Paraburkholderia fungorum: one gene and its partners. The protein of the gene in region 2 interacts with the protein of the main gene of each other region in a pairwise test. Links are inferred from orthologs where the notes say so. Each region holds a gene or a part of one and is shown on either strand. Other genes may lie near its edges.

What was found.
Region 1: the proteins of accC (region 2) and cysM interact in binary tests that used the Escherichia coli proteins (3 or more experiments, as listed by UniProt). The link is inferred for Paraburkholderia fungorum from one-to-one orthologs.
Region 3: the proteins of accC (region 2) and ribD interact in binary tests that used the Escherichia coli proteins (3 or more experiments, as listed by UniProt). The link is inferred for Paraburkholderia fungorum from one-to-one orthologs.

What each region holds. Positions count from the first base shown.
Region 1 is NZ_FNKP01000001.1:2,957,661-2,961,621, forward strand. The notes cover bases 402-3,219. They hold cysM (cysteine synthase CysM), read right to left. Parts: upstream 2,353-3,219; coding sequence 1,450-2,352; downstream 402-1,449. Other genes in these bases: mltB (lytic murein transglycosylase B), read left to right, coding at 402-1,329; BLS41_RS13065 (ComEA family DNA-binding protein), read right to left, coding at 2,650-3,024; rfaD (ADP-glyceromanno-heptose 6-epimerase), read right to left, coding at 3,102-3,219. Outside these bases: more of mltB, read left to right, coding at 88-401; more of rfaD, read right to left, coding at 3,220-3,961. UniProt on the Escherichia coli protein: Two cysteine synthase enzymes are found. Both catalyze the same reaction. Cysteine synthase B can also use thiosulfate in place of sulfide to give cysteine thiosulfonate as a product.
Region 2 is NZ_FNKP01000001.1:3,412,914-3,416,887, reverse strand. What follows is about bases 1,144-3,974. They hold accC (acetyl-CoA carboxylase biotin carboxylase subunit), read right to left. Parts: upstream 3,328-3,974; coding sequence 1,960-3,327; downstream 1,144-1,959. Other genes in these bases: accB (acetyl-CoA carboxylase biotin carboxyl carrier protein), read right to left, coding at 3,454-3,918; prmA (50S ribosomal protein L11 methyltransferase), read right to left, coding at 1,144-1,956. In the rest of the region: BLS41_RS15150 (zinc-ribbon and DUF3426 domain-containing protein), read right to left, coding at 1-1,005; more of prmA, read right to left, coding at 1,054-1,143. UniProt on the Escherichia coli protein: This protein is a component of the acetyl coenzyme A carboxylase complex; first, biotin carboxylase catalyzes the carboxylation of the carrier protein and then the transcarboxylase transfers the carboxyl group to form malonyl-CoA.
Region 3 is NZ_FNKP01000001.1:3,064,582-3,068,576, reverse strand. Bases 512-3,363 are described here. They hold ribD (bifunctional diaminohydroxyphosphoribosylaminopyrimidine deaminase/5-amino-6-(5-phosphoribosylamino)uracil reductase RibD), read right to left. Parts: upstream 2,598-3,363; coding sequence 1,425-2,597; downstream 512-1,424. Other genes in these bases: hemL (glutamate-1-semialdehyde 2,1-aminomutase), read right to left, coding at 2,674-3,363; BLS41_RS13560 (riboflavin synthase), read right to left, coding at 780-1,409. Outside these bases: BLS41_RS13565 (TIGR00366 family protein), read right to left, coding at 1-344; more of hemL, read right to left, coding at 3,364-3,957. UniProt on the Escherichia coli protein: Converts 2,5-diamino-6-(ribosylamino)-4(3h)-pyrimidinone 5'-phosphate into 5-amino-6-(ribosylamino)-2,4(1h,3h)-pyrimidinedione 5'-phosphate.

The DNA of each region.
Region 1 (3,961 bases), 450 kb from region 2 along the record:
CAGTGTTAGACGCGGTTTTGCAGAAGGCGTCGGGTATACTGCCCCGAACCTTTTTCCCGTCTCTTTCGCTCTGCCTCTTTGCACACTATGACCGTCAAGCTTGCTCTGTCCGCACGAAACCGGCTACGCATCAGCACGCTGGCCACCGCATTGTCCGTTGCATCGTGCATGTTCATGGCAACCAGTCCGGCTGTCGCGCAAAGCGTCGGCAAGAAACCGCCGGTGCTGGTTGCGCAAGGCCAGCCGCAACCGGCCGCGCAGCAAGGGCAAACTTTCGAAGAAGAGATCATCCCGCAGCGCTACGCGAACAATCCCGACGTCAACGTGTTCATCGACGATATGGTCGCGCGCTACGACTTCGATCCGGCCGCGCTGCACGCGCTGTTTGCCGGTGCGAGTTATTCGGCGACCGCGGTCAAGCTCGTGACGCCGTCGCCGTCGCCCACGGTCAAGAACTGGCGTGTTTATCAGTCGCGTTTCCTCGATCCGGTGCGAATCAACGCGGGCGTGCGCTTCTGGCGCGCGAACCAGGCCACGCTGCAACGCGCGTACGAGGAGTTCGGCGTGCCGCCTGAGGTGATCGTCGGCATTCTGGGGGTGGAGACGATTTACGGCCGCTTCATGGGCAACTTCCGCGTGCTCGATGCGCTGACCACGCTCAGCTTCGACTACCCGGCTACCGCGAATCGCGGAGATCGTCAGGCGACCTTCCGCAAGAATCTCGAAGACTACCTGGTCTGGACGCGCGATTCTCAAATCGATCCGACCACAGTGCTCGGTTCGTACACGGGTGCAATCGGTATTCCGCAATTCCTGCCGAGCAGCATCGTCAAATATGCGGTGAGCTATGACGGCAACAAACAGATCGACCTGCGCACGAATCAGGCGGATGCGATTGGCAGCGTAGCGAACTATCTGCGTCAGAACGGTTGGGAAAGCGGTCGGCCGGTAGTGTGGAAAATCGGCTCGGACGCGGGCAGTCTGGGCGTTGCGCAAGCTGCCGCCGATGGTCAGCCTGAACCGCGTTGGCCGCTCTCGCAATTGCTGCGCGCCGGCTTGCTGCTGAATCAGCCGGATGTCGATGTCGCGGCCGAAGCGGGCACGCCGGTGACGGTGGTGGATCTGCCGTCTCCGGGACGCGGCACCGAGTTCGTGCTGGGTCTGAAGAACTTTTACGTATTGACGCGTTATAACCGCAGTTTCTTTTATGCGCTGGCGGTTTATCAGTTGGGGCAGCGTATCAAGCAGCAGATGCAGGCCAGCGACGCGATGAATGCGATCAGCAACGGGAACGGCGCTTCGTCGAGCGCGGCTTCGCCTTCGCAATAGTTTGAATGGTAGGCGCCGGGTACGCCCCAGGCGTGAGTCGTACAAAAAAAGCGCCGGTCAGTTTTTAACTGACCGGCGCTTTTTATTTGACTACCGTGACGCTGACCGAACGGCCTACGCTTACGCAGGAAACACCCCGGTGGACAGATAACGGTCGCCGCGATCGCAAACAATGAACACGATCGTCGAATTCTCGACCTGGCGCGCGATACGCAGCGCCACTTCACACGCTCCGCCCGACGAGATGCCAGCAAAGATACCTTCGACCGACGCCATGCGCCGCGCCATTGCCTCAGCAGCCGCCTGGCTCACGTTCTCAACTCGATCCACGCGGCTACGGTCGAAAATTTTCGGCAGATAAGCTTCCGGCCATTTGCGGATACCCGGAATACGCGAACCCTCTTCCGGCTGCGCACCGATGATCTCGATCGCCTGATTCTGTGTCTTCAGATAAGCGGACACGCCCATGATCGTGCCGGTCGTACCCATCGACGAAACGAAGTGGGTGATGCGCCCTTCCGTGTCGCGCCAGATTTCCGGACCCGTGCCTTCGACGTGCGCCGCCGGGTTATCCGGGTTCGCGAACTGGTCGAGGATGATGCCCTTGCCTTCGCGCTGCATCTGCTCGGCGAGGTCGCGCGCGTATTCCATGCCGCCGGTGACGGGCGTCAGGATGATCTGCGCGCCGTAGGCGGCCATGCTCTGACGGCGCTCGACCGACAGATCTTCCGGCATGATCAGAACCATCTTGTAGCCACGGATCGCCGCCGCCATGGCCAGCGCGATACCGGTGTTGCCGCTGGTCGATTCGATCAGCGTGTCGCCCGGCTTGATACGCCCACGCGCTTCCGCTTTCTTGATCATCGACAACGCCGGACGGTCTTTCACCGACCCAGCAGGATTGTTCCCCTCGAGCTTGGCAAGGATCACGTTATTGCGGCTGCGGATTTCGTCGTCGGGAAGCCGGACCAGCTGCACGAGCGGCGTATTGCCGATCGTATCTTCAATCGTTTTGTAAGCCATATCGGTTCGGGTGCTGTCGCTGCGGGGAGTCTGCAATCTGTCGATTCTAAACTACCGTGCCCGTCGTTGCCGGGCGGCCCTGCTGCTCGCATGGATGCACGAGTCCGCTTGTCTCCCATGCTGAGCGCCGCGTCGACACGCGAAGACAGATTCAACGGGAACCGGATCGCAAAAAGCCCGCGGCTGAGTACCGCGGGAGCCAGTCATTTGCATGACAGCTGAAGGAGTGTGCTGCTTCACTCCGACCATGAAGGGGGAAACAAATGGCAGCGGGCCGCGGACGCAGCCCGCACGACGCTATTTCTTCACGACCACCGTGGGGTTGGCGGAGTTGGCTTTGGACGCATCGGCCGAAACAGTCGTGCCTTTGGCCTGTGAAGACGCCGCAGCCTGCGCGTTAGCAGCCGCGCCAGCCGGACCGACAGCGAGACCCTCCGCCTGCAGGCGCTCGACGGTATGCCCGCCCATGCCCTTGACGCGCTTGCCGAGGTCGGCCGGGTCCTTGAACGGACCATGCGCTGTACGCTCGTCGAGAATGGCTTTCGCTTTGGCCGGACCGATGCCCTTGATGCCGCGCAGCGCATCTTCGTTAGCCGTGTTGACGTCGACCGCCGCGTACGCGTGACCGAAGGCGGCCAGCATGGCCGCGGTAACCAGAATTTTTCGAAACATATGGAATCTCCCTCGTACAACCGGTTGGCGAACATCGTCAACCGGGAGATTCCAGTTTAAAGAGGTATCCGAATTATTTACACCTGGCCGAACAGCCAACGCACGTACCGGTCGACACCTTCCTGCACGCTCAGAAACGGCGCGTCATAACCGGCGGCGCGCAGCTTTGACTGGTCGGCTTGCGTGAAGCATTGGTACTTGCCGCGCAACGCGTCGGGGAACGGAATGTATTCGATCAGCCCGCGCTGAACCTGCTCCGCGAGCGGCAACGCCGGCTCGTTATTCAACGAGCGCAGCGTGTTGACCACCGTGCTCGCAATGTCGTTGAACGGCTGCGCGCGGCCGCTGCCGAGGTTGAAGATGCCCGACTTGTCCGGGTTGTCGAAGAAGAACAGGTTGACCTTCACGACATCTTCGACGGAGACGAAATCGCGCGTCTGCTCGCCTGCTGCATAACCGTTGTATTCGCCAAACAGCTTGACCTTCCCTTCGGCGCGGAACTGGTTGAAGTTGTGAAACGCGACCGATGCCATGCGCGCCTTATGCGTTTCGCGCGGGCCGTACACGTTGAAATACCGGAAGCCCGCAATCTGGTTTTTCGCGGTAGGCAGCACGCGGCGGATCACCTGGTCGAACAGGAACTTCGAATAGCCGTACACGTTCAGCGGCTGCTCGACTTCGCGCTCTTCGACAAAGCGGCTCGACCCACCATAAGTTGCCGCCGACGACGCGTACAGGAACTGGATGTTCTGTGTCTGGCAGACTTCGAGCACTTCGCGGCTGTAGCGGAAGTTGTTTTCCATCATGTAGCGGCCGTCGGTTTCCATCGTGTCCGAGCAGGCGCCTTCGTGGAAAATCGCGCGTACTTTGCCGAAGTCGCCGCGTTTGAACCGCTCGATAAAATCGTTCTTGTCGAGATAGTCGTCGATTTCGCAAT
Region 2 (3,974 bases):
CTCCGAGCAGACTTTCACGTAGAGCGCCTGCGAACGCGGAACATACACAAGCACTGTTTCGCGCTGCCACCACGCGAGTTGCACGAGCAGAGCGAGGAGCAGCAGAACGAGCAGCACCGAGCCGGCAATCGCCCAGCCCATCCGACGGGGTTTGGCGGGACGGGTTTCGCGCACCACGGGGAACGGATCGTCGCCGTCGTTCACCGGGTTGACGGAGAAGGGCTCGCCGCCGGCTGCAACCGGAGACGGAGGAAATCCTGCGCCACTGCCGCCGCTTCCGCCCGACGCGGCCGTACGCGCGGCGGGATCGGTCGGGCCCAGACCGGCAGCTGCGGCGCCGAAGGCTGTCGCTCCACCCATTTCAGCCGCAGTGGCTGCGGCCGCAGCACCGAAATGCGGTTCGTTATCGGCAATGCCGTGGAATGTCGCGGACGGGTTCAGCAAAGGCTCATCCGGTGGCGTTTCTGAAGGACGCTCGGTCCGGTGCCAGACACGCGGCGCTTCGTCGATGGACGGCTCTGCGGGCGGCTCTTCGTCGGCCGGATAGGCGAAGGGGTCGAGCGGTGCATCTGCCAGTACCGGTTCTTCGTCGGCGGGCGGAGGTGTAGTGAAAGCGCTGGCCGGCAGTTCCGGCTCAGTAGCATGGCGCGGGGTGACGGCAACGCCCGCGTCGGTGGAAACAGGCGAGAGCGGGAGGTTGCCGGCGTTGTGCCGCAGACGGTTGTCGATCGCGGCGTCGGTGGCGGGAGCCCAGGGGTCCCACGCTTCGGCGCTGAAGTCAGGACCTTTCGGACGGACGCCGGAAAGCGCTTCGATCGCCGCGGCTGCGGCGACCGGTTTGGCGGTGGAGAAGTCGCCGCCTTCGGTTACATCGAACAGGCTGCTCGACGCATCGAACACTTCCTGGCAATGCCCGCAGCGTACAAGACCGCGGCGCAGCGCGAGCTGCGCCGGTTGCAGGCGAAAGACGGTTTCACAAAAGGGGCAACGCGTCGCCAGGAGCATATTGAGCCGGTAAGCCAGAAGGCCGGTGGTTTGACAATACGCCTTATTCTAATGGCTTTCGCGGCGCGTTCCCGTTAGACATATCCAACCTTCGTGTTCGCGCCATACGCCGATATCGATCCACTGCGCGTAGACCTGCGCGACTTCGTCGGCCTGGCGCGCCAGGATGCCGGACAGTGCGATTCGTCCACCCGGTTTGACCTTCGACACCAGCATCGACGCCATCAGTTTGAGCGGATTCGACAGGATATTGGCGACCACGATATCGAACTCGCCGGCCGGGCATTCGTCAGGCAAACCATACGTGACGTCAGCGCGATTACGCTCGCTGTTGTGACGCGCCGATTCGACCGCTTGCGGGTCGATATCGATGCCGTACACCGGATTCGCGCCGCACTTCTTCGCGAGGATCGCGAGGATGCCGGAGCCGCAACCGTAATCGAGCACCGACTGTTCCGGCTTGACCGATTGCTCGAGCCATTCCATGCACAGCCGCGTAGTCGGATGGCTGCCGGTGCCGAACGCGAGGCCCGGGTCCAGTTCCAGCACGAGTGCTTCGGGGTCCGGCGCGTCGTGCCAGGACGGCACGACCCAGATGCGTTCGCCGATCGGAATCGGATCGAATTGCGACTGCGTGAGCCGCACCCAATCCTGGTCTTCGACGACGCGCACGGTGAACGTCGGTGCGTTCTCCAGACCAATCTCGTTGGCCGCGGCAGTCAGCAGCACGGCAGGCTCCTGTTCCGGCGCGACCAAGGCGATCACGCGCGAACGCTGCCACGCCGTGCGATCCGGCGTGAGACCGGGCTCGCCGAACAACGGCTGTTCGTCGGGCGTGTCGGCGTCCGCATCTTCAACCGACACGGACAACGCGCCCAACTCGAGCAACGCGTCGGAGAATTCTTCCGCGTGCTCGCGTGCCAGCTCGGCGATCAGTTCCCGGTAGCTCATGACTTACGCTTCTTCCGGCGCGGCCTGCAGCTTCGCGGCCAACCGGTTTTCGAGGTAGTGAATGCTGGTGCCGCCTTCGACGAACTTCGCGTCCAGCATCAGTTCGCGGTGCAACGGGATGTTGGTCTGAATGCCTTCCACCACCATTTCCGACAACGCGATGCGCATCCGCTTGATCGCCTGTTCGCGCGTGGCGCCGTAAGCGATCAGCTTGCCGATCATCGAATCATAGTTCGGCGGCACGAAATAGCCATTGTAGGCATGCGAGTCGACGCGAATGCCGGGGCCGCCCGGCATATGCCACGACGTCAAACGGCCCGGCGACGGAATGAACTTGAACGGATCTTCAGCGTTGATCCGGCATTCGATCGCATGACCCTTGAACTGGATATCGCGCTGACGGAAGGCGAGCTTCTCGCCAGCCGCGATGCGGATCTGTTCCTGAACGATGTCGACGCCCGTAATCAGTTCGGTCACCGGATGCTCGACCTGCACGCGCGTGTTCATTTCAATGAAGTAGAACTCGCCGTTTTCGTACAGGAACTCGAACGTACCCGCGCCAAGATAGCCCATCTTCTTGCACGCATCCGCGCAACGATCGCCGATACGGTCGATCAGGCGACGCGCGATACCCGGCGCCGGCGCTTCTTCGATCACCTTCTGGTGACGGCGCTGCATCGAGCAATCGCGCTCGCCGAGCCAGATCGCGTTCTTGAACGAGTCGGCCAGAATCTGGATTTCGATGTGCCGCGGGTTCTCCAGGAATTTCTCCATGTAGACCTGCGGGTTGCCGAACGCACGGCCGGCTTCTTCGCGCGTCATGTTGACCGCGTTGACCAGCGCCGCTTCCGTGTGGACCACGCGCATGCCGCGGCCACCACCGCCGCCGGCGGCCTTGATGATGACCGGATAGCCGACCTGGCGGGCAATCTTCACGATCTCTTTCGGATCTTCCGGCAACGCGCCTTCCGAACCCGGCACGCAAGGCACGCCGGTTTTGATCATGGTCTGCTTGGCCGTGACCTTGTCGCCCATCATGCGGATGGTTTCCGGGCGCGGGCCGATGAAGGTGAAGCCCGACTGCTCGACACGCTCGGCGAAGTCGGCGTTCTCCGACAGGAAGCCGTAGCCGGGGTGAATTGCTTCGGCGTCGGTCACTTCAGCCGCGCTGATCAGCGCGGGCATGTTCAGATAGCTCAGATTCGACGGAGCCGGGCCGATACAGACCGCCTCGTCGGCGAGCTTTACGTACTTGGCTTCTTTATCGGCTTCTGAATAGACGACAACCGTCTTGACGCCGAGTTCGCGGCAGGCGCGCTGGATACGAAGCGCGATCTCGCCACGATTGGCAATGAGAATTTTTTCAAACATAGCGGTTTTTCGACTCATCAATGGGCGCCGGGTTGAATGCAACACCGGCTGCCTCTGAGGATCGGTCGCGCACCCCGGACAGCGGGCACGCGGGCGGCAGGCGCAAAAAGCGCAAAGCGTGCCGCGTTAGCCGACCACGAACAACGGTTGGCCGTACTCGACCGCCTGGCCGTTTTCGACGAGGATTTCCTTCACCACGCCGGACTTGTCCGACTCGATTTCGTTGAGCAGCTTCATCGCTTCGATGATGCAGATCGTCTGGCCTTCCTTGACCGTGTCGCCCACCTGGACGAACGGCTCCGCGCCTGGCGACGGCGCGCGGTAGAACGTGCCGACCATCGGCGAGGTCACCACGTGGCCTTGCGGCGCGGCGACAGCCGGAGTAGCCGGAGCCGCAGCAGCCGGCGCTTCGCCGCCCATCGGCGGGGCCGGTTGCGCGTATTGCGGCGCGTACGAGGCGGACGGCTGGACGTAAACCGGCGGCGCGTTCTTGACGATACGCACCTTGCCTTCGCCCTCGGTCACTTCGAGTTCGGAAATACCGGACTCCGAGACGAGGTCGATCAGAGTTTTCAGTTTACGAAGATCCATCAGGAAGCCCCTTTCAATGCAAAAAGTGCCGGCGCTTGCGAGAGCCGGCTCAAATT
Region 3 (3,995 bases), 350 kb from region 2 along the record:
AACGCCGCCCGAGCCGGTGTCTGCACGCGTGAAGCCATGGCGCGCAAGCCGCGCTGCACGATCGGCGCTTCGGCGATTGCGTAACCTGTCGCGAGGATCAGGATCATCTGCAACGCGAAGCCGAGAATGTTGAATGTGCCGCCGTACCAGGAAGTCAGCAACGTCGGCACGGAGGCGTGCGGCGCGAACGCAAAGGCCAGCAGACTGACCACCACCGTCAAGCCAATTGAAAGCACGAACGGGTCCGGCATCACCTGTTCGAATATATAAACGAGGCCGCCTACGACGCCCTGCCGAGGCGCGGCCGTGTCCGTCACTGTGCCCCCGTAACCCTTCTTTTCCATGGTCTCGCTCCGCTGATACGCGGGCGTCGGTTGCTCACGCAACCCGACGCCAATCCGATAAATACAGTTCGCTTACGCGCAGCGATTTGCTGCGACGACGAAACATAATCGAATTTGGAATTTCATGTTTTTTCGCGGGACAGGTGGCCGTTTTCGCGAAAAGGATTCGGAGGAGGGACACGCCTGAAGCAGATCGGCTGGCAGCGTTGTCGCGATGCGCGAGCTGCATCAATTTCAACGCAGGGGGAGGGGTAGAAGAGTTAAAGATTTCGTGGCCGTGAACCGGAGGAGCGCGTCGGGTGTGAGACACCGGAAGAGACGGCGGGAAGCTTCGATTCGTTTTTAATTGGCGAAATCTACAATGCGCTGCTGGCCCTTCATTCCATCCACCGGACATCGAGCAGATAAAACAGAAGGCCAGCTTCAACCCGACTGTCAGACCTTGCGCAGGTCCTGACCCGTCGACAACATCCGCTCCACATACCGCGCAATCAGATCGATCTCCAGATTCACCTTCGCCCCTACGCGCAGATGCTTAAGCGCAGTCACCTCGACCGTGTGCGGAATCAGGTTGATCGAAAACTCGCACCCATCGTCACGATCCTTCACCGAATTGACGGTCAGACTCACGCCGTTGACCGTGACCGATCCTTTAAACGCGAGATAGCGGCCAATCTCACGCGGCGCGAGCACGCGCAATTCGTGCGACTCGCCAACCGGCGCGAAATGCGTAACGGTACCCAGTCCGTCGACGTGACCGGACACGATATGTCCGCCCAGCCGGTCGTGCGCACGCAGCGCCTTCTCCAGATTGACCTCGCCGGGTTCGCCAAGACCTGCCGTGCAATTGAGACTTTCGCGCGACACATCGACTTCGAACGAATGCGCGGTCTTCGCAACCACCGTCATGCACGCGCCCTGGATCGTGATGCTGTCGCCCAGTTGCACGTCGCCGAGATCGAGGCCGCCGGCTTCGACGTTCAGGCGCACGCCCGCGTCGCCATCCGCGCCCAGAGGCTTGACTGATTCGATGCGGCCCACTGCCGCGACGATTCCTGTAAACATCGTGCTAGTCCTTGATCAATTCGAAACGGGGGAGGACGCGGGATCGTCGCCGGGTTCTGCGGGGCTGGCTTGCGACGCCGCCAGAGGCGCAAAGCGCGCGAGAATCCGCAGATCGTCGCCGATCCGGTCCACTGCGTGAAAATTCAGTTTGACGCGGCCTTCGAGCGTGTCGGGTGCGTGCAGGTTGAACATGCTCATCGAGTCCATGCCGAGCAGGTTCGGCGCGAGATACACGAGCAGTTCGTCGACGCAACCTTCGCGCAGCAGCGAGCCGTTCAGTTTATAGCCCGCCTCGACGTGCAATTCGTTCACGTTGCGTTCGCCGAGCGCCTTCAGCATGCCGGGCAGATCGACCTTGCCGGCCGCGTTCGCCATCTGCACGATCTCGGCGCCACGGTCGCGCAATGCATTGGCGCGGTCGGTGTGACGCTGGTCGAGATTGCCGCAGAAAATCAGCGTGGGCGCACCGGCCAGAATCTGCGCGTCCGGCGGCACATCGAGCTGACTGTCGATCAACACGCGTTGCGGCTGACGCGGCGTATCGACCGCGCGCACGGTCATGCGCGGATTGTCTTCCCTGACCGTGCCGATGCCCGTCAGAATCGCCGATGCGCGAGCGCGCCACGCGTGACCATCCGCGCGTGCCGCTTCGCCGGTGATCCATTGGCTGACGCCCGACGGCAAACCGGTGCGACCGTCGAGCGACGCCGCGACTTTCATGCGAACCCACGGACGGCCGCGCGTCATCCGAGACACGAAGCCGATGTTCAGTTCGTGCGCTTCCTGCGCAAGCAGGCCGCAACGCACTTCGATGCCGGCGTCGCGCAGCATCTTCAGCCCACGCCCGGACACCTGCGGATTCGGATCTTCCATCGCCGCGACGACGCGCGCGACCTGCGCTTCGATCAGCGCGTTCGCGCACGGCGGGGTGCGGCCGAAATGGCTGCACGGTTCGAGCGTCACGTAAGCAGTAGCGCCGCGCAGATCATGGCCGCGCGAGCGCGCGTCCTTCAACGCGCGAACCTCGGCGTGATCCTGACCGGCCGGTTGCGTGAAGCCTTCGCCGATCACCTCGCCATTCTTGACGAGCACGCAACCCACGCGCGGATTCGGGTCGGTGGTGTACATGCCGCGCTTGGCCAACGCGAGCGCGCGTTCCATATGGACGAAATCGGTTTGCGAAAACATCGGTGTCCGGTCGGGTGCGGTGGCTAGACTAGGTAGAGCTTCGTATTCAGCAAGGTGCGGCTCGCGCCGCGTTTCTTCAACCCGCGAGCGACGCGAATGCGCTGCGCGCTGCGTCGATCGTCGCGTCGATGATCGCGTCGTCGTGCGCGCTCGACACGAAGCCCGCTTCATACGCCGACGGCGCGAAGTACACGCCCGCGTCGAGCATCTTGTGGAAGAACGCGTTGAAGCGCGGCACGTCGCTCTTCGTGACATCGGCGAAGCTGCCCGGAACCGAGTCCGTAAAGTAGATGCCGAACATGCCGCCGAGCGAATCCGCCGAGAACGGCACCTTCGCTTCGCGTGCGACTTGCGACAGACCTTGCGCGAGACGGGCGGTGCGCGCGGCCAGCGTGTCGTAGAAGCCCGGCGCCTGGATCAGTTGCAGCGTCTTCAGACCGGCGGCCACCGCGATCGGATTGCCCGACAGCGTGCCCGCCTGATACACGCCGCCGAGCGGCGCGAGGTGAGCCATGATGTCGCGACGTCCGCCGAACGCTGCGGCCGGCATGCCGCCGCCGATCACCTTGCCCAGACACGTCAGGTCCGGCGTGATGTCGTACACCTCTTGCGCGCCGCCGAGCGCCACGCGGAAACCGCACATCACTTCGTCGAAAATCAGCACCGAGCCGTACTCGGTGCACAGACGGCGCAACGCCTGCAGGAATTCGGGCGTGGCGCGCACGAGGTTCATGTTGCCCGCCACCGGCTCGACGATCACCGACGCGATCTCGTTGCCGAACGCCTTGAACGCCTCTTCGAGTTCGGCGACGTTGTTGTATTCGAGGACCGTGGTGTGCTTCGCGATGTCGACCGGCACGCCTGCCGAGGTCGGATTGCCGAAGGTCAGCAGACCCGAACCGGCCTTGACCAGCAGGCTGTCGGCATGACCGTGATAGCAGCCTTCGAATTTGACGATACGGCTGCGATTCGTGAAGCCGCGCGCGAGACGCAGCGCGCTCATGGTCGCTTCAGTGCCGCTCGACACCATGCGGACCTGTTCGATCGACGGCACCAGCTTGCAGATTTCCTCGGCGATTTCCACTTCAGATTCGGTCGGCGCGCCGAACGAGAAGCCGTTGCCCAGCACGCGCTGCACCGCCTCCAGCACTTCGGGATGGACGTGGCCGAGGATCATCGGGCCCCACGAGCCGATGTAGTCGATATAGCGCTGACCGTCCGCGTCCCAGAAGTACGGGCCTTGAGCGCGCTCGACGAAACGCGGCGTGCCGCCGACGGAACGGAAAGCGCGGACCGGCGAGTTCACGCCACCCGGGATGGTGCGTTGCGCGCGTTCGAAGAGGATTTCGTTATTGGACATGGCGATGGCTGAATAGAGGTTGCGCAGCGGCGCGGGTT